One region of the Streptomyces sp. ME02-8801-2C genome, then DNA from elsewhere that is predicted to be linked to it. Evidence: riboswitches for the same ligand, from Rfam matches in the RefSeq annotation. Region 1 holds a riboswitch; each other region holds the start of a gene.
The links. Region 1 has a riboswitch for thiamine pyrophosphate ahead of thiC (phosphomethylpyrimidine synthase ThiC). Riboswitches for the same ligand answer to the same signal wherever they lie in the genome.
Positions count from the first base shown of each region.

Region 2: it holds a riboswitch for thiamine pyrophosphate, as region 1 does, so the genes downstream of both, PV396_RS29560 (thiamine ABC transporter substrate-binding protein) here and thiC (phosphomethylpyrimidine synthase ThiC) in region 1, are expected to answer to the same signal.
Region 3: it holds a riboswitch for thiamine pyrophosphate, as region 1 does, so the genes downstream of both, thiO (glycine oxidase ThiO) here and thiC (phosphomethylpyrimidine synthase ThiC) in region 1, are expected to answer to the same signal.

Region 1 is NZ_JARAXP010000005.1:574,301-579,859, reverse strand. It holds gene PV396_RS19805 (metallophosphoesterase) at 1-661, shown strand, start outside; gene PV396_RS19800 (hypothetical protein) at 867-1,742, shown strand; gene thiC (phosphomethylpyrimidine synthase ThiC) at 1,901-3,721, opposite strand; TPP riboswitch at 3,714-3,901, opposite strand; gene PV396_RS19790 (YibE/F family protein) at 3,973-5,559, shown strand, end outside.
Region 2 is NZ_JARAXP010000009.1:227,145-232,703, forward strand. It holds gene PV396_RS29545 (phosphatidate cytidylyltransferase) at 1-633, shown strand, start outside; gene PV396_RS29550 (hypothetical protein) at 759-1,430, shown strand; gene rlmN (23S rRNA (adenine(2503)-C(2))-methyltransferase RlmN) at 1,530-2,636, shown strand; TPP riboswitch at 2,662-2,767, shown strand; gene PV396_RS29560 (thiamine ABC transporter substrate-binding protein) at 2,849-3,931, shown strand; gene PV396_RS29565 (iron ABC transporter permease) at 3,907-5,559, shown strand, end outside.
Region 3 is NZ_JARAXP010000001.1:43,708-49,266, reverse strand. It holds gene metF (methylenetetrahydrofolate reductase [NAD(P)H]) at 1-142, opposite strand, end outside; gene thiE (thiamine phosphate synthase) at 254-934, opposite strand; gene PV396_RS00235 (Rv2175c family DNA-binding protein) at 1,032-1,403, opposite strand; gene PV396_RS00230 (FAD-dependent oxidoreductase) at 1,501-2,739, opposite strand; gene PV396_RS00225 (hypothetical protein) at 2,793-3,146, opposite strand; TPP riboswitch at 3,198-3,310, shown strand; gene thiO (glycine oxidase ThiO) at 3,308-4,480, shown strand; gene thiS (sulfur carrier protein ThiS) at 4,489-4,689, shown strand; gene PV396_RS00210 (thiazole synthase) at 4,693-5,487, shown strand.

The DNA.
Region 1 (5,559 bases):
CGGCGTCATCGACCTCGTCATGCGGCTGTCCGCCGAGGCAGCCGCGGCCGGCGGCTACTGCAAGGCGCTCATGGGCAACCACGAGCTGCTGCTGCTGGGCGCCAAGCGGTTCGGTGACCTCCCCGTCAACTCGGGCGCGGGCACTGCCACCTTCCAGGCGGCCTGGCTGCTGAACGGCGGCCAGAAGACCGACATGGACCGACTTCAGGACCACCACCTCCAGTGGATGGCCCGTCTCGACGCGATCGAGGAGGTCGACGGCCACCTGCTCGTGCACTCGGACACCACCGCCTACCTCGACTACGGCGACTCGATCGAGGCGGTCAACGACACCGTCCGCGAGACGATCACGCGCAACGACGCGGACGAGGTGTGGGATCTGTTCCGCAAGTTCACCAAGCGCTTCTCCTTCCGCGACGAGGGCGGTGCCGAGGCCGTACGCTCCCTCCTCGACACGTACGGCGGCACCCGCATCGTGCACGGTCACAGCCCCATCCCGTATCTGGTGGGCGATGTCGGCACCGAGGACGACGGTGAGGACAGTTCCGGCCCGAACATCGAACATCCGCACGTCTACGCCGACGGACTCGCCATCGCGATGGACGGCGGAGTGACCATGGCCGGAAAACTGCTGGTCCAGGAGCTTCCGCTCGAACTCTGATGCCTGCCCGGGCGTTCCCTGGACAGACGTGCTTCGACGACCTACCGCACCGGACGGGGGACAGTCGGACGGCAATTTCTTCAAATCCCCTGTCACCGCGCGCCGTCGCCGCTCTACCATCGGCTTATCCGTAGCAGGCTCCCCTCCGTTTCTGCCCGACGGCTCGTCAGCATGCCGAGCCCCAAGCCCTACGGAGCATCGGGGGATGCACATGAACAGCGTTCCGCAGCACCTGCTGAACGAGGACCGCCAGGAATACGAGCGGATCCTCGATGAGGCGCTGCGCTCCGCCCCACACCGCCCGGAACTGGCCGCCGTCGGTGAGCGGCTGAACCCCGAACAACTGCGCACCATGGCACTCAACGCCACTGCTCTCATCACGGTCGCGGCGGCGAGCGAATACCAGCACTACGTGAAGGTCCGCGACGAACTGCGCCACCCGGCGCCGTCCACCCCGACGTCCGTCCACGAAACCGGCTCCACCGAGTCGAGCGCGGGCACGTTGGGGCTCGCCACCACGCTGGGCGAGGCCGCCGAGACCGCCGGGGCGGGTGCCGTCGCCGTCGTCGCGGTCCTGGCTCCTGTCCTCGCCGGCACGGCGGCGGCGATCTTCCTGCTCGTGGGCTACATCCTCAAGATGCTCAACCCCGAGCCGGCGTTCGCCCAGACCATGCTCACGACCGGATGGGTGTTCGGTGCGGTGACCGCAGTGGCGATACTCGTCGCCGCGGTCGGCCTTCTCATCACCGCCCTGCGCAACAGCCCAGAAGCGGAGGAGGACGGAGCCTACGGCGAACTGACCGAGGAGGTGGCGCTGGCCAGGGAAGCCTGGCGCGAGGCCCTGTTGGAGCGCGGCATCCTGCCGTTCCTCCGCGAGGCCCTCGCCGACCCCGGTACCGCGGCGATGAAGCGCAAGCCGGCCCCGCAACCCACCACCGGCCGTATGCCCCAACTCGGCTACAACCGGCCCGGCTTCACCAGCCCCGACGGCGGCCCGACGACGAGCCACCACCGCCCCAGCTTCACGAGCCCGGACTTCACCAGCCCGGACTTCGGAGGCCCGGACCACCCGCCGGAGTGACCGGCGGGTCTCCGGATACGAGGCACGGAACTCTGGGCTGTGGGCGAACCCAGGACTCAGCTGGAGAGGGCGGCCGCTGACGCCGCCTCACCATCCGGGCTGCCCGTCGAACCCACGGCCTGCGGACAGGCCGCGGGTTCGACCGAGTACTGATCCGCTCAGTCCGCCAGCGGCAGGTACACCCGGTTTCCGCTTGCCGCAAACTCCTTCGATTTCTGAAGCATCCCCTCGGCGACCTCCTCAGCCGTCGCCCCCGCAGCCGCGGTACCACCGAACTGCTCGGTGATGCTCTGGCTGATCTTCATGCTGCAGAACTTCGGTCCGCACATCGAACAGAAGTGGGCCGTCTTGGCGGGTTCCGCCGGCAGGGTCTCGTCGTGGAACTCGCGTGCCGTGTCCGGGTCGAGCGCCAGGTTGAACTGGTCCTCCCACCGGAACTCGAAGCGGGCGTCGGACAGCGCGTCATCCCATTCCTGCGCACCTGGGTGCCCTTTGGCGAGGTCGGCTGCGTGGGCGGCGATCTTGTAGGTGATGACACCCGTCTTGACGTCGTCACGATTGGGCAGACCCAAGTGCTCCTTGGGTGTGACATAGCAGAGCATGGCCGTGCCCCACCAAGCGATCATCGCGGCACCGATACCGGAAGTGATGTGGTCGTACGCCGGCGCGACGTCCGTCGTCAGCGGGCCGAGCGTATAGAACGGTGCTTCATCACAGATCTCCTGCTGGAGGTCGATGTTCTCCTTGATCTTGTGCATCGGGACGTGGCCCGGGCCTTCGATCATCGTCTGTACGTGAAAACGCTTCGCGATCCTGTTGAGTTCCCCGAGCGTCCGCAACTCCGCGAACTGTGCCTGGTCGTTGGCGTCGGCGATCGATCCGGGCCGCAGTCCGTCGCCGAGTGAGTACGTGACGTCGTACGCGGCGAGAATCTCGCACAGTTCTTCGAAATTCTCGTACAGGAACGACTCCTTGTGGTGCGCGAGACACCAGGCCGCCATGATCGAGCCACCGCGCGAGACGATGCCGGTCTTGCGGTTGGCGGTGAGCGGTACGTACGCCAGGCGGACGCCCGCGTGGACGGTCATGTAGTCCACGCCCTGTTCGGCCTGTTCGATGACCGTGTCCTTGTAGATCTCCCAGGTGAGTTCCTCGGCCCGGCCGTCCACCTTCTCCAACGCCTGGTAGAGCGGCACTGTGCCGATGGGAACAGGAGAGTTGCGCAGCACCCATTCACGGGTGGTGTGGATATTGCGGCCGGTCGACAGGTCCATGACCGTGTCGGCGCCCCAGCGCGTCGCCCAGGTCATCTTCTCGACCTCTTCCTCGATGGAGGAGGTGACCGCGGAGTTGCCGATGTTGGCGTTGACCTTCACCAGAAATCGTTTGCCGATGATCATCGGCTCGATCTCCGGATGGTTGACGTTCGCGGGCAGCACGGCACGCCCGGCTGCGATCTCCTCACGGACCACCTCGGGGTCGACGTTCTCCCGGACGGCCACGAACTCCATCTCGGGCGTTGTCTCCCCGCGGCGGGCGTACGCGAGTTGCGTCACCGCCTGACCGCTCCGGCTCCGGCGCGGCTGCCGGGGCCGTCCCGGGAACACCGCGTCGAGGTTCCTGAGCCCTCCGCGCGGCGAGGTGTGTTTGATCCCGTCGTCCTCCGGACGGACGGGACGGCCCGCGTACTCCTCGGTGTCGCCACGGGCGATGATCCAGTTGTCGCGCAGCGGAGCCAGTCCCCGGCGGACGTCGGTGTCGACCAGCGGATCGGTGTACGGACCGGAAGTGTCGTACAGAGTGACCGACTTCCCGTTGGTGAGATGCACCTGTCGGACTGGCACCCGAAGGTCGGGGCGGGAGCCCTCGACATACCCTTTGTGCCAGCCGATGGACTTCCCGGCCCCCTGGGACTCATTGCCCTCAACGGGCTGTTCGTCCTGGACGGAGGCAGGCGTGCGTGTGTCCTTGATGGTCATGAGACCTACTCCCTACGCCGGCATTACCCGGTAACAGGTTCAGCGGTCGACGCAGCGGATCCCGTCTGCCGATGTTTCATGTGAAACATCACTCGTTCCACGATGTTCCACGTGAAACATTGCTAAGACGGAGGTCAGCGCCCTCTCAGCCCGGTGCTCCGAGCTCCCGCGTGTGCAAAGGTGCCTCCACGCTAGCGTTAATTTGGGCGAGGTGAACAGAGGGCCCCTGCCGTTCTTGCGATGATCGGGCGGTGACCACGACGCAAGGACCCCCGTACCCGTCCTCCGAGCCCCCGCGCGGAAGCGGTGCCCAGCGCGGCTCCGGACCGGGCAGCGCAGACGGCGGCACCGGCGGAGCGACCGGTTCGAGAGGCGGTCCCGGATACGGTCCCGGCCGGACGTTCGACCGCGGCTACGGGCCGGCAGCGCGCACGGGTCAAGGCGGCCGTAGGAGCCCCGATGGCCGTCAGGGCCCGGATTTCGGGGCTGAGGGGCCGGGGACCGGTCAGTTCGACCCCTTTCCCGTTTCCGACGGCGGTCGAGGTCCTGGTCCGGGAGCAGGCGGTGGACACGATCACGGAACCGGCCGGGGACAGAGCGCCGACCCTGGGCACTATGCGCACCACGGCCACGGGCAGGGGGACGGAGACCGTGGCGGGCCTGGCGGCAGTTCCGGTGGCGGGCACGGTCCCGGTCCGGGTGACTCGCACGGGGGAGGAGGGCCCGGGCACGGTGGCGGCCCCGGACCCGACGACCATCACGACGGCCACTCGCACGGCCACAGTCACAGTCATGGCCCGGCCGCCCCTGTGTCCATCCACTTGCGGAAGATCATCGGGGCGATTCTGATCCCCTTCGCCGCGGCGGTCGTGGTCGGGCTGGCGGTGTTGTGGCCCGGGGGTGCCCCGGCACACGAGCGCACCGGCGTGGGATTCGACCGGCAGACCCAGGAGGCCACGGTCACCGAGGTCGTCGCAGTCGACTGCAAGTCCGTCAACGCCTCGGGGGACACCCCGACCGGCGGCACGTCCACCGCCGAGGGCTCCTACGCACAGCAGCAGGCGACCGGCGAGTGCAAGCGGGCGACGATCCGGGTCGACACCGGCAACGACAAGGGCCGTACGTTCACGGAGATCGTCCAGCCGGACCAGTCACGGCAGTTGCACGAGGGCGAGAAGGTCGTGGTGGCCTACGAGCCCTCGGCGCCGAAGGACCTCCAGTACTCGGTGGCCGACGTGAACCGCCGCTTCCCCATGGCCCTGCTGGCCGGGATCTTCGCGCTCGCCGTCGTGGTCGTCGGACGCATGCGCGGTGTGATGGCGCTGGTCGCGCTGGCCGTCAGCTTCATGGTGCTGACCTTCTTCATCCTGCCGGCGATTCTGCAGGGCTCGAACCCGCTGATCGTGGCGGTCGTCGGGGCCAGCGCCATCATGCTCATCGCGCTCTACATGTGCCATGGCCTCTCGGCCCGTACGTCGGTGGCAGTGCTCGGGACCCTGATCTCGCTGGTACTGATCGGCATCCTGGGCTCGATGTTCATCGGCTGGGCCGCGCTGACCGGCAACACGGACGACAACACGGGCCTGATCCATGGCCTGTATCCGTCCATCGACATGAGCGGTCTGCTGCTGGCCGGCGTCATCATCGGTTCGCTCGGCGTCCTGGACGATGTGACGGTCACGCAGACATCGGCGGTCTGGGAGCTTCACGAGGCCAACCCGACGATGGGGTGGCGCGGGCTGTACCGCGCCGGTATCCGTATCGGCCGCGACCACATCGCGTCCGTCGTCAACACCCTCGTCCTCGCCTACGCGGGCGCCGCGTTGCCGCTGCTGCTG
Region 2 (5,559 bases), on a different contig from region 1:
CCGTTGGTGCCGCTGGCGCTCGGCGGGGCCGCGATGGTCGTCTCCGGATACGTCCGAGGTCCCGGTGGCGCATGGGTCGCCATGGCGCTCACCGCGCTCGCGGTCCTGGTCTGGCGTATGACGGAACCTCCGGAGGGCTACCTCAGGGACGTCACGGCGGGCGTCTTCGCGGCGTTCTACGTCCCGTTCCTGGCCACCTTCGTCGCGATGATGCTCACCGCCGACGACGGTGCGCAGCGCGTCATGACGTACCTCCTCCTGACCGTCGTCAGCGACACGGGCGCGTACGCGATCGGCTGGCGCTTCGGCAAGCACAAGCTCGCCCCGCGCATCAGCCCCGGCAAGACCCGCGAGGGGCTGTTCGGCGCGGTCGCGTTCGCGATGGTGGCGGGCGCGCTGCTGATGGCGTACGTGATCGACGACGGCACCTGGTGGCAGGGACTGCTGCTGGGCCTCGCGGTCGCGGTCAGCGCGACGCTCGGCGACCTCGGCGAGTCCATGATCAAGCGGGACCTGGGCATCAAGGACATGGGCACGCTGCTGCCGGGACACGGCGGCATCATGGACCGGCTGGACTCGCTGCTTCCCACGGCTCCTGTCGTGTGGCTGCTGTTCGTCGCCTTCGTGGGCTGAGGGCGGCCGGAATGTTCCAGTACGGTCCGGGTTTCGTGTGAAAGACCTCCGACGGCCTGAAACCACCCCTTTCGAACCTAAGATCGACTTCAGTGCGGTCGATCCGTCCGGAAGGGGTGGCGTGCATGTGGGGGCGTAGTCGGGCAAGACGCCAGCGGCAGGCCGAGGGGCTGGCGGCTGTCGCCGGCCCGGTCGAGACCGCCGACGCGGCTCATCAGGCGCTGCTGGAGCTGCGCAGGGCGGTGCGGGGCGAGCTGGAGCGGATCGAGGCGCTGCTCGACCGGGGGGACGGACTCCCTTCGGACACCATCCGCGAGCAGACGCTCGGCGCGATGAGTGTCTTCGCCGACCTGGACGGAGTGTCCCAGAACTACCTCGAGGTCCGTACGGCGACCGTCGGGGCGGCCGAGCACGGCGTCGAGGTGGCCCTGCCCTGGCTGGAGGCGCTCGGGGACCAGGTCAGGTCGATGACCGAGCTGCGGGAGACGTTCGCCGGATACGGCGAGTCCCTCGTCTACCTCCGCGAACGCACCGAACGGCTGCGCGCCGACCTGGTCCCGCTGCGCGAGGGGGCCCACGAGGCCCTGCGCGCGGCCCGGGGCGAGCTGGCCGCAGCCCAGGGCGCCGACGGCTGGCACGACTGGCAGACAGGCCTCACCGCCCTGGGCGACCGGCTGACCGAACTGGACGGGGGCCGCGTCACACCGACGGCCCGGCAGAAGGTCAGCGACCACTACCGCGAGCTGGAGCGGGAGGTGGCGGAGCTTCGGGGGGTGATGGCGGCTGCGCCGCGGTGAGCAGGCGGACGGCTGCCGAGCTGGGGTTTTGTCTCCGCGCCTGAGGTTGTCCACAGGGCGGTGAGGGGGTGGCCGGATGTCTGCGACACTGGTACAGCCATGCCTAAGCCAGGAGAACTCACATTCGTCGCCCCGCGCGGAGCTCAGAAGCCGCCGCGGCATCTTGCCGATCTCACGCCCGCCGAGCGTAAAGAGGCCGTTGCCGCGATCGGTGAGAAGCCGTTTCGTGCCAAGCAGCTCTCGCAGCACTACTTCGGGCGGTTCGCGCACGACCCGGCCGAGTGGACGAACATCCCGGCCGCCTCGCGCGGCAAGCTCCAGGAGGCGCTGCTTCCCGAGCTGATGACGGTCGTGCGTCATCTGTCGACCGACCAGGACACCACCCGCAAGACCCTGTGGCGGATGGTCGACGGGACGCTCGTCGAGTCGGTGCTCATGCGCTACCCGGACCGGGTGACCATGTGCATCAGCTCGCAGGCGGGGTGCGGGATGAACTGCCCGTTCTGCGCGACCGGGCAGGCGGGGCTCGACCGGAACCTGTCCACCGCCGAGATCGTGCACCAGATCGTGGCCGGGATGCGTGCGCTTCGGGACGGGGAGATTCCCGGTGGGCCCGCGCGGCTCTCCAACATCGTGTTCATGGGCATGGGCGAGCCCCTGGCCAACTACAAGCGTGTCGTCGGTGCCATCCGTGCGCTGACCGACCCCGAGCCGGACGGTGTCGGGCTGTCGCAGCGGGGGATCACCGTCTCGACCGTCGGGCTGGTGCCGGCCATCCACCGGTTCTCCGACGAGGGCTTCAAGTGCCGGCTCGCGATCTCCCTGCACGCGCCGGACGACGAGCTGCGCGACACCCTCGTACCCGTGAACACACGGTGGAAGGTGCGCGAGGTCCTCGACGCCGGGTGGGAGTACGCGGCGAAGTCGGGGCGTCGGCTGTCCATCGAGTACGCGCTGATCAGGGACATCAACGACCAGGCCTGGCGTGGTGACCGGCTCGGGCGGCTGCTCAGGGGCAAGCCCGTGCACGTCAACCTGATTCCGCTGAACCCCACTCCGGGGTCCAAGTGGACGGCCTCGCGGCCCGAGGACGAGAAGGCGTTCGTCGAGGCCATCGCCGCGCACGGGGTGCCCGTGACCGTTCGGGACACCCGAGGGCAGGAGATCGACGGGGCGTGCGGTCAGCTGGCGGCCACCGAGCGGTAGTCTTACGTCGTACCTACATACCTTCATATTCCGACAGGGGAGCGCCACAGCGCTGAGAGTGCGGGACAGCCCGCAGACCCTCTGAACCTCGCCCAGGTCATTCTGGGTAGGAAGTTCGGTCATCACTCAAGCTGTTGCGCCCTGCCCGGAACCCGTCATGGGGTCCGGGCAGGGCCGCGTCTCTTCCTGGTCATCCCAGGAGGAAGAATCCAGTGAGCATCACCAAGCAGGTCACGGCCCTTGCCGTCGGGCTCGGGCTGGTCGCGCTGTCCGCGTGCGGGTCCGAGGACAGCGGCAGCGGTTCGGCTGCGGAAAGCAAGACCGTCACCCTGGTCAGCCACGACTCGTGGGCCGTTTCGAAGGGCGTCCTCGCCGCCTTCGAGAAGCAGTCCGGGTACAAGGTCAGGGTCCTCAAGGACGGCGACGCCGGGCAGGCCGTCAACAAGGCGATCCTCACCAAGGACAACCCGCAGGGCGACGTCTTCTTCGGCGTCGACAACACCCTGCTCTCCCGCGCGCTCGACAACGGCCTGTTCCAGTCGTACGAGGTGAAGGACGCCGACGCGATCCTGCCCGCGTACCGGACGGACGACGACAAGCACCGGGTCACCCCGATCGACACCGGCGACATCTGCGTCAACTACGACAAGGCCTGGTTCAGCGAGCACAAGCTGACCCCGCCCGAGTCCTTCGACGATCTGGTCAAGCCCGCCTACAAGGACCTCCTCGTCACCGAGAACGCCTCCACCTCCTCGCCCGGACTCGGGTTCCTGCTCGGCAGCGCCGCCAAGTACGGGGATGACGGCTGGAGCGGCTACTGGGCCAAGCTGCAGGCCAACGGTGTGAAGGTGGTCGACGGCTGGGAGCAGGCGTACAACGAGGAGTTCTCCGGGTCGGCCGGCGGCAAGAAGGCCAAGGGCGACCGGCCCCTCGTCGTCTCGTACGCATCCTCGCCGCCCGCCGAGGTGATCTTCGCCGACCCGAAGCCGACCGCCGCTCCGACCGGGGTCGCGATGGGCACCTGCTTCCGGCAGATCGAGTACGCGGGGCTGCTCAGCAACGCGAAGAACAGCGCTGGCGGCAAGGCGCTGCTCGACTTCCTGGTCGGCAAGACCTTCCAGGAGGACATGCCGCTCAACATGTTCGTGTACCCGGTACGCGAGGGCGCCGAGGTGCCCGCCGAGTTCACCGAGTACGGGCCGCAGGCCAAGGACCCCGAGACCATGGACCCCGCGAAGATCGCCGAACACCGTGACCAGTGGGTCAAGTCGTGGACATCGCTCGTACTGAAGTAGCCGGGGCGCTCGCGCGCAGGCGGGGCGCCGCTCTGCGCGGTGCCCTGCTCGCGCTGCCCGTCGTCTTCTTCGCGCTCTTCTTCGCCTATCCCGTCGCCGCGATCGTCGCGCGCGGTCTGCACGTCGACGGGGTCTGGCGGCTGGGACAGCTGGGGGACGTGCTCGGCGACTCCGGCATCCGGCGCGTGCTCTGGTTCACCGTCTGGCAGGCGTTCGCGTCCACCGCGCTCACGCTGCTGATCGCACTCCCCGGCGCGTATGTCTTCGCGCGCTTCGATTTCAGGGGCAAGCAGATTCTGCGGGCCGTGGTGACCGTGCCCTTCGTACTGCCGACCGTCGTGGTCGGTACGGCGTTCCTGGCACTGGTCGGGCGTGGCGGGCTGCTCGACGAGCTGTGGGGCGTACGGCTGGACACGACCGTGTGGGCGATCCTGCTCGCGCATGTCTTCTTCAACTACGCCGTCGTCGTACGGACGGTCGGCGGGCTCTGGGCGCAGCTCGACCCACGGCAGGAGGAGGCCGCGAGGATGCTCGGCGCCTCGCGGTTCACAGCCTGGCGGCAGGTCACGCTGCCCGCCCTCGCACCCGCCGTCGCCGCCGCCGCGCTCATGGTCTTCCTCTTCACCTTCACCTCTTTCGGAGTGGTGCAGATCCTCGGCGGGCCCACCTTCGCCACCCTCGAGGTGGAGATCTACCGGCAGACCTCGGAGATCTTCGACCTCGGTACGGCCGCCGTGCTGACGATCGTGCAGTTCGTGGCGGTGGGCGCGATCCTCGCCGTGCACGCCGGGACGGTACGGCGGCGGGAGAGCGCGCTGCGGCTCGTGGCACCGGAGACGACCGCCCGCAGGCCCCGCGGCCGGGGTCAGTGGGCGCTGCTCGGCGGGGTGCTGGCCAGCATCGCCCTCCTGCTGGTGCTGCCGCTCGCCGTGCTCGTGCAGCGGTCGTTCGCCACGCCGGGCGGCGCGGGCCTCGGCTACTACCGGGCGCTCACCCACGACGACTCGGGCATCTTCCTGGTGGCGCCGATCGCCGCCATCGGGAACTCACTCCAGTACGCCGTCGCCGCCACAGCCATCGCCGTCGTCGTCGGGTCGCTGGCCGCCGTGGCGCTCACCCGGCGCGATGCCGGGCGGCTCGTACGGGGGTTCGACGCACTGTTGATGCTGCCGCTCGGGGTGTCGGCGGTGACCGTCGGGTTCGGGTTCCTGATCGCGCTCGACGAGCCGCCGCTCGATCTGCGCAGCAGCTGGATCCTGGTACCGCTGGCGCAGGCACTGGTCGGGGTGCCGTTCGTGGTGCGGACCATGCTGCCGGTGCTGCGGGCCGTGGACGGGCGGCTGAGGGAGGCGGCGGCCGTGCTCGGGGCGTCGCCGTGGCGGGTCTGGCGGGAGGTCGATCTGCCGATCGTGCGGCGGGCGCTGCTGGTCGCCGCCGGGTTCGCGTTCGCCGTGTCGCTGGGCGAGTTCGGGGCGACCGTGTTCATCGCCCGGCCCGACAACCCGACCCTGCCGGTCGCCGTGGCCCGTCTGCTGGGCCGCCCCGGCGACCTCAACTACGGCCAGGCGATGGCCCTTTCGACGATCTTGATGCTGGTGTGCGCGGTGGCCCTGCTCGTGCTGGAGCGG
Region 3 (5,559 bases), on a different contig from region 1:
GGAGCGCGTTCCACAGGCTCCGCTCGCCCTTGGGGGTCTTGGGCGCCGAGAACTCGAAGGAGTACGTGGTCTTGCCGGATGCGAGCATGTCGCGCACAGTGCGTGCGCGGTCGGTTCGGGTGGACGCGGTTCCGAGGGCCATACCCGCAGGTTAGTCAGGGGGCGGCGGTCTCCCAACCGGATGGCGGAAATTTGCCCGGATTGTCGCCTTGTTGTCCACGACTCGGACACCTGGCGGTGGCTCAGCCGACGCTCACCACGAACGCAGCCGCTTGGCGAACTCCGCCGCCGCCGCGCCCGGGTCGGTCGCCTCGGTGATCGCCCGTACGACGACCACGCGGGTGGCGCCCGCCGCCAGCACCTCGTCCAGGTTGCCCAGGTCGACGCCGCCGATGGCGAACCAGGGACGCTCGGTGGCGAGCCCGGCCGTGTGGCGGACCAGGTCGAGGCCGGGGGCGTGGCGGCCCGGTTTGGTGGGGGTGGGCCAGCAGGGGCCCGTGCAGAAGTAGTCGACGCCCTCCTGGACGGCGGCCGCCTCGGCCTCGGACTCGGCGTGCGTGGAGCGGCCTATGAGGACGTCGGGGCCGAGGATCGCGCGGGCCGCCGGGACGGGGAGGTCGCCCTGGCCGAGATGAAGTACGTCGGCACCGGCGGCGTGGGCGACGTCCGCGCGGTCGTTGACGGCGAGGAGCTTGCCGTGCCGGGCGCAGGCGTCGGCGAAGACCTGGAGGTGGTCCAGTTCCTCGGCCGCCTCCATGCCCTTGTCGCGCAGCTGCACGATGTCGACCCCGCCGGCCAGGACGGCGTCGAGGAACTCGGCGAGGTCGCCCTGCCGTCTGCGGGCGTCCGTGCAGAGATAGACCCGGGCGTCGGCGAGCCGCGCACGGGCGGTACCGGCGCTCGCCCCGGGCACGGTGTCGGTCGTCTCGGGCATACGTGTCCCCCCATGGGCGCGCCCCTGGGTGTTCACCCGGGCGCGCCCCTGTGTGGTGGTGTGCGGGCCGAGGCCCGCACACCGGCGGCTGGTCGGATCAGACGGCGAGCGCCTGGGCCCGGCGCTTCACCTCCGTGCCGCGATTCTCGCTGAGGGCCTGCGCGGGGGTGCCGGGCAGGCTCGGGTCGGGAGTGAAGAGCCACTCGAGCATCTCTTCGTCGGAGAAGCCGTCGTCCCTCAGGAGCGTCAGGGTGCCGGTGAGGCCCTTGACGACCTTCTGCTCGGCCCCGTCGATGAAGGCGGCGGGGACGTGCAGCGCGCGGTTCTCGCCACGGCGTACGGCGATCACTTGGCCCTCCTTGACCAACTGCCGGACGCGTGTCACCTCGATGTCGAGGATTTCCGCGATGTCGGGCAGCGTGAGCCAGGCGGGGACGAGAGCATCGATCTTTGCGTCAATCTCGGTCACGGGACAAGCCTGCCATCCCGCACTGACAGTCGGAAGCGGGACCCCTGTGACCTGCGCCGTTGTGATGGTGTCGAGCCGCGTCGGGCAACGCCCGGCCCTACGCCGTGGCCGCCTTCAGTGGCCGGGAGGGGTCCGTCAGGGCCTCGGCGTCCATCAGGGTGCCCGCCTCGATCAGCCGGCGCCCCTGGGCCAGGTCCCGGGGGCGGCCCACGGCCAGCAGGGCGGCCAGGCGGCCCTCGCGCAGCCAGCAGACCGTCCAGGCGGGCCCGGCCGGGTCGCCGCGCCACAGGGTGGTGTCGGCGGACTGGTGGTGGCCGACGTACTGGACGAAGCGGCCGAACTGCTCCGACCAGAAGTACGGGACGGGGTCGTAGACCGCCGGGGACTCCCCGATGATGTTGGCGGCGACCGTACGGGGTCCCTGGAGGGCGTTGTCCCAGTGGTGGACCAGAAGACGTCGGCCGTACCTTCCCGAGGGGAAGGAGGCGCAGTCGCCGACCGCGTAGACGTCCGCCTGGGAGGTGCGCAGATGGTCGTCGGCGACGACCTCGCGGTGCTCGCCCAGGGTGATCCCCGAGCCCGTGAGCCAGGCCGTGGCCGGGCGGGCCCCGATGCCGACGACGACGGCGCCTGCGGGCAGCCGCGAGCCGTCGTCGAGCACCACCGCGCCGGGCTCGACGCGTGCCACGCGCGCGTGGGTGCGCAGCGAGGCGCCGCTGTCGGCGTACCAGGCGGCCATCGGCGCGGCCACCTCGGCGGGCAGGGCGCCCGCGAGCGGCCGGTCGGCGGCCTCCACGACGGTGACGGAGCAGCCGGCCTCGCGGGCGGCGGTGGCGAACTCGGCGCCGATCCAGCCCGCCCCGACGACCACGATGTCATGCTGACGTGCGAGGACCGGCCGCAGCCGCTCGGCGTCGTCGAGGGTCCGCAGCAGATGCACCCCGGGTACGCCCTCGGTGCCCGGCAGCCGGATCGGTTCGGCGCCGGTCGCGAGGACCAGGACGTCGTACGGGACGGGCCCCTCGGCGGTGTCCAGTTCATGTTCGGCGCCTCGGACGCCCAGCACCTCGCACCCGAGCAGCAGTTCGATACCGAGGGCCTCGAAGTCGACGTCGAAGGCGGAGTCCTCCGCCTTGCCCAGCAGTACGGCCTTGGACAGGGGCGGCCGGTCGTACGGCTGATGGGGCTCGGCACCCAGCAGCGTGACGGTGCCCGTGAACCCCTGCTCCCGCAGGGCGACCGCGGTCTGCACCCCGGCCATGCCCGCGCCCACGACGACCACGCGCCGCGCCCGCAGCCCGCCCGGTGTGTCCTGTGCCTGCGTCTGCTCGCTCACCCGATCACCATAGACAACTGACAAATTGTCAGTCAGTGGGCGCGGTCAGTGACCTACTCCACAACCACGCGCTCGACCTGTTCCACCACGCTCGTCCCACTGCCCGGCTGCGACTCCCACTCCCAGGTCTCCGCCAACCGCAGCCGCCCGTCGGGCAGTTCGGTCACCTCGGACACACAGTGGCCCGAGGACGTCGTCCCGTCGCGCTTCAGCTGCACGTACCGGAAGTCGAGCCGGTCACCTTCCCGTGTACCCACGAGATGGCCGCGTACGACATCGCCGCCCGCGTACTCGGCCCAGATCTCGCCGTTTCGCTCGTGGTAGGTGAACCGGGTGCGCGTCCCCACCTGACCTGGGGCCTGGTCCGTGACAGGGGCGAGGACGAGGCCGTCGAGCGAGCGGGGCATGGGGACGGGCTCCCTTACATGGGCGTCGCACTGCGGGCTAGGGTGACCAGCGTAAGCACTCGCGGGAGCCCGGACGCACCGGGCTGAGAGGGAGGCTGGGCGGCCTCCGACCGTACGAACCTGATCCGGGTCATGCCGGCGAAGGGAGGGGCTGGACGCCCATGTCGCGTACACACACCTCGGACGTCGTGGTCGTCGGCGGCGGGATCATCGGGCTGGTGACGGCCTGGCGGGCCGCGCAGCGCGGGCTCGCCACGACCGTCGTGGATCCCGTGCCGGGCGGCGGGGCCGCGCAGGTGGCGGCCGGGATGCTGGCCGCCGTCACCGAACTGCACCACGGGGAGCAGACCCTGCTGGGGCTGAACCTGGAGTCGGCCCGCCGCTATCCGGACTTCGTCGCCGAGCTCACCGAGCTGACCGGTCATGACCTCGGCTACCGCCGCTGCGGCACCCTCGCCGTCGCGCTCGACGCCGACGACCGCGCCGAGCTGCGCGAACTGCACGCCCTGCAACAGCGCTCCGGCCTGCAGTCGGAGTGGCTGTCCGGGCGCGAATGCCGGCGCCTGGAGCCGATGCTCGCGCCGGGCGTGCGCGGGGGGCTGCGGGTGGACGGCGACCACCAGATCGATCCGCGACGGCTGGCCGGGGCGCTGGTGGCCGCGTGCGAGCGCGCCGGGGTCGTGCTGCGCCGGACCTGGGCCGAACGGCTCGAGGTACGGCGGGGGCGGGCCGTGGGGGTCACGGACTCGGACGGCGACGAACTGGCCGCCGGGTCGGTCGTGCTGGCCGGGGGCAGCCTCAGCGGACGGCTCGCGGGAGTCCCGGAGGCTGTGCTGCCACCCGTACGGCCCGTGAAGGGGCAAGTGTTGCGGGTGACCGTGCCGCAGCGGTACGCGCCCTTCCTGAGCCGGACCGTGCGGGCCGTGGTGCGCGGCAGCCAGGTCTATCTGGTGCCGCGCGAGAACGGTGAGCTGGTCGTCGGGGCGACCAGCGAGGAGCTGGGCTGGGACACCACCGTCACGGCGGGCGGTGTCTACGAGCTGCTGCGCGACGCCCACGAACTCGTCCCCGGGATCACCGAGTTGCCGCTGACGGAGACCCGCGCGGGACTGCGCCCCGGCTCCCCCGACAACGCGCCGCTGCTGGGCCCGACCGCGCTGGACGGGCTTCTGGTGGCCACCGGGCACTACCGCAACGGCGTGCTGCTGACGCCGGTCACCGGAGACGCGATGGCCGCCGCCCTGGCCACCGGTGAACTGCCGGACGAGGCCCGCGCCTTCACCCCTCGACGGTTCGACGCCGTCCACGCCGTACGCATGGAGCAGTTCGCATGAGCCATTCCCTGAACATCCTGGTCAACGGCCGGCAGCAAGAGGTGTCCGCCGGTACCGCGCTCGACGCGCTGGTGAAGACCCTCACCCCGGCGCCTTCCGGTGTGGCCGCCGCGCTCAACGAAACCGTCGTCCCACGCGCGCGTTGGTCCTCGACCCCCCTCGCCGAGGGAGACCGCGTCGAGGTCCTCACCGCCGTCCAGGGAGGCTGAACCATGGCCGACGATCCCTTTGTCCTCGGTGGTACGGCCTTCGCGTCCCGGCTGATCATGGGTACGGGGGGCGCGCCCAGCCTCGAGGTGCTGGAACGGGCCCTGGTGGCCTCGGGCACGGAACTGACGACCGTCGCGATGCGGCGCGTCGATCCCTCGGTGCACGGGTCGGTGCTGTCGGTGCTGGAACGGCTCGGCATCCAGGTGCTGCCCAACACGGCGGGATGCTTCACCGCCGGCGAGGCCGTGCTGACGGCCCGGCTGGCCCGGGAGGCGCTCGGTACGGACATGGTGAAACTGGAGGTCATCGCCGACGAGCGGACGCTGCTGCCGGATCCCATCGAACTGCTGGACGCGGCGGAGGTGCTGGTGGACGACGGGTTCACGGTGCTGCCGTACACGAACGACGATCCGGTGCTGGCACGCAAGCTGGAGGACGTCGGGTGCGCCGCGATCATGCCGCTCGGGTCGCCGATCGGGTCGGGGCTGGGGATCCGCAACCCGCACAACTTCCAGCTGATCGTGGAGCACGCGCGTGTGCCGGTGATTCTGGACGCGGGGGCGGGGACGGCGTCGGACGTGGCGCTGGCGATGGAGCTGGGGTGTGCGGGGGTGATGCTGGCGTCGGCGGTCACCCGGGCTCAGGAACCCGTGCTGATGGCTGCCGCCATGCGGAGCGGGGTGGAGGCGGGGCGGTTGGCCTACCGGGCGGGGCGGATTCCGCGGCGTCACTTCGCCGAGGCGTCGTCTCCTGCGGAGGGGCTGGCCGTGCTGGATCCGGAGCGGCCCAATTTTTGATCTCCCACCCGCGCACCGCCCGTTTCCAGCCCGCTGGCAAGGGGAGCTCTCCGGTGGGGGCTTCCCACCGTC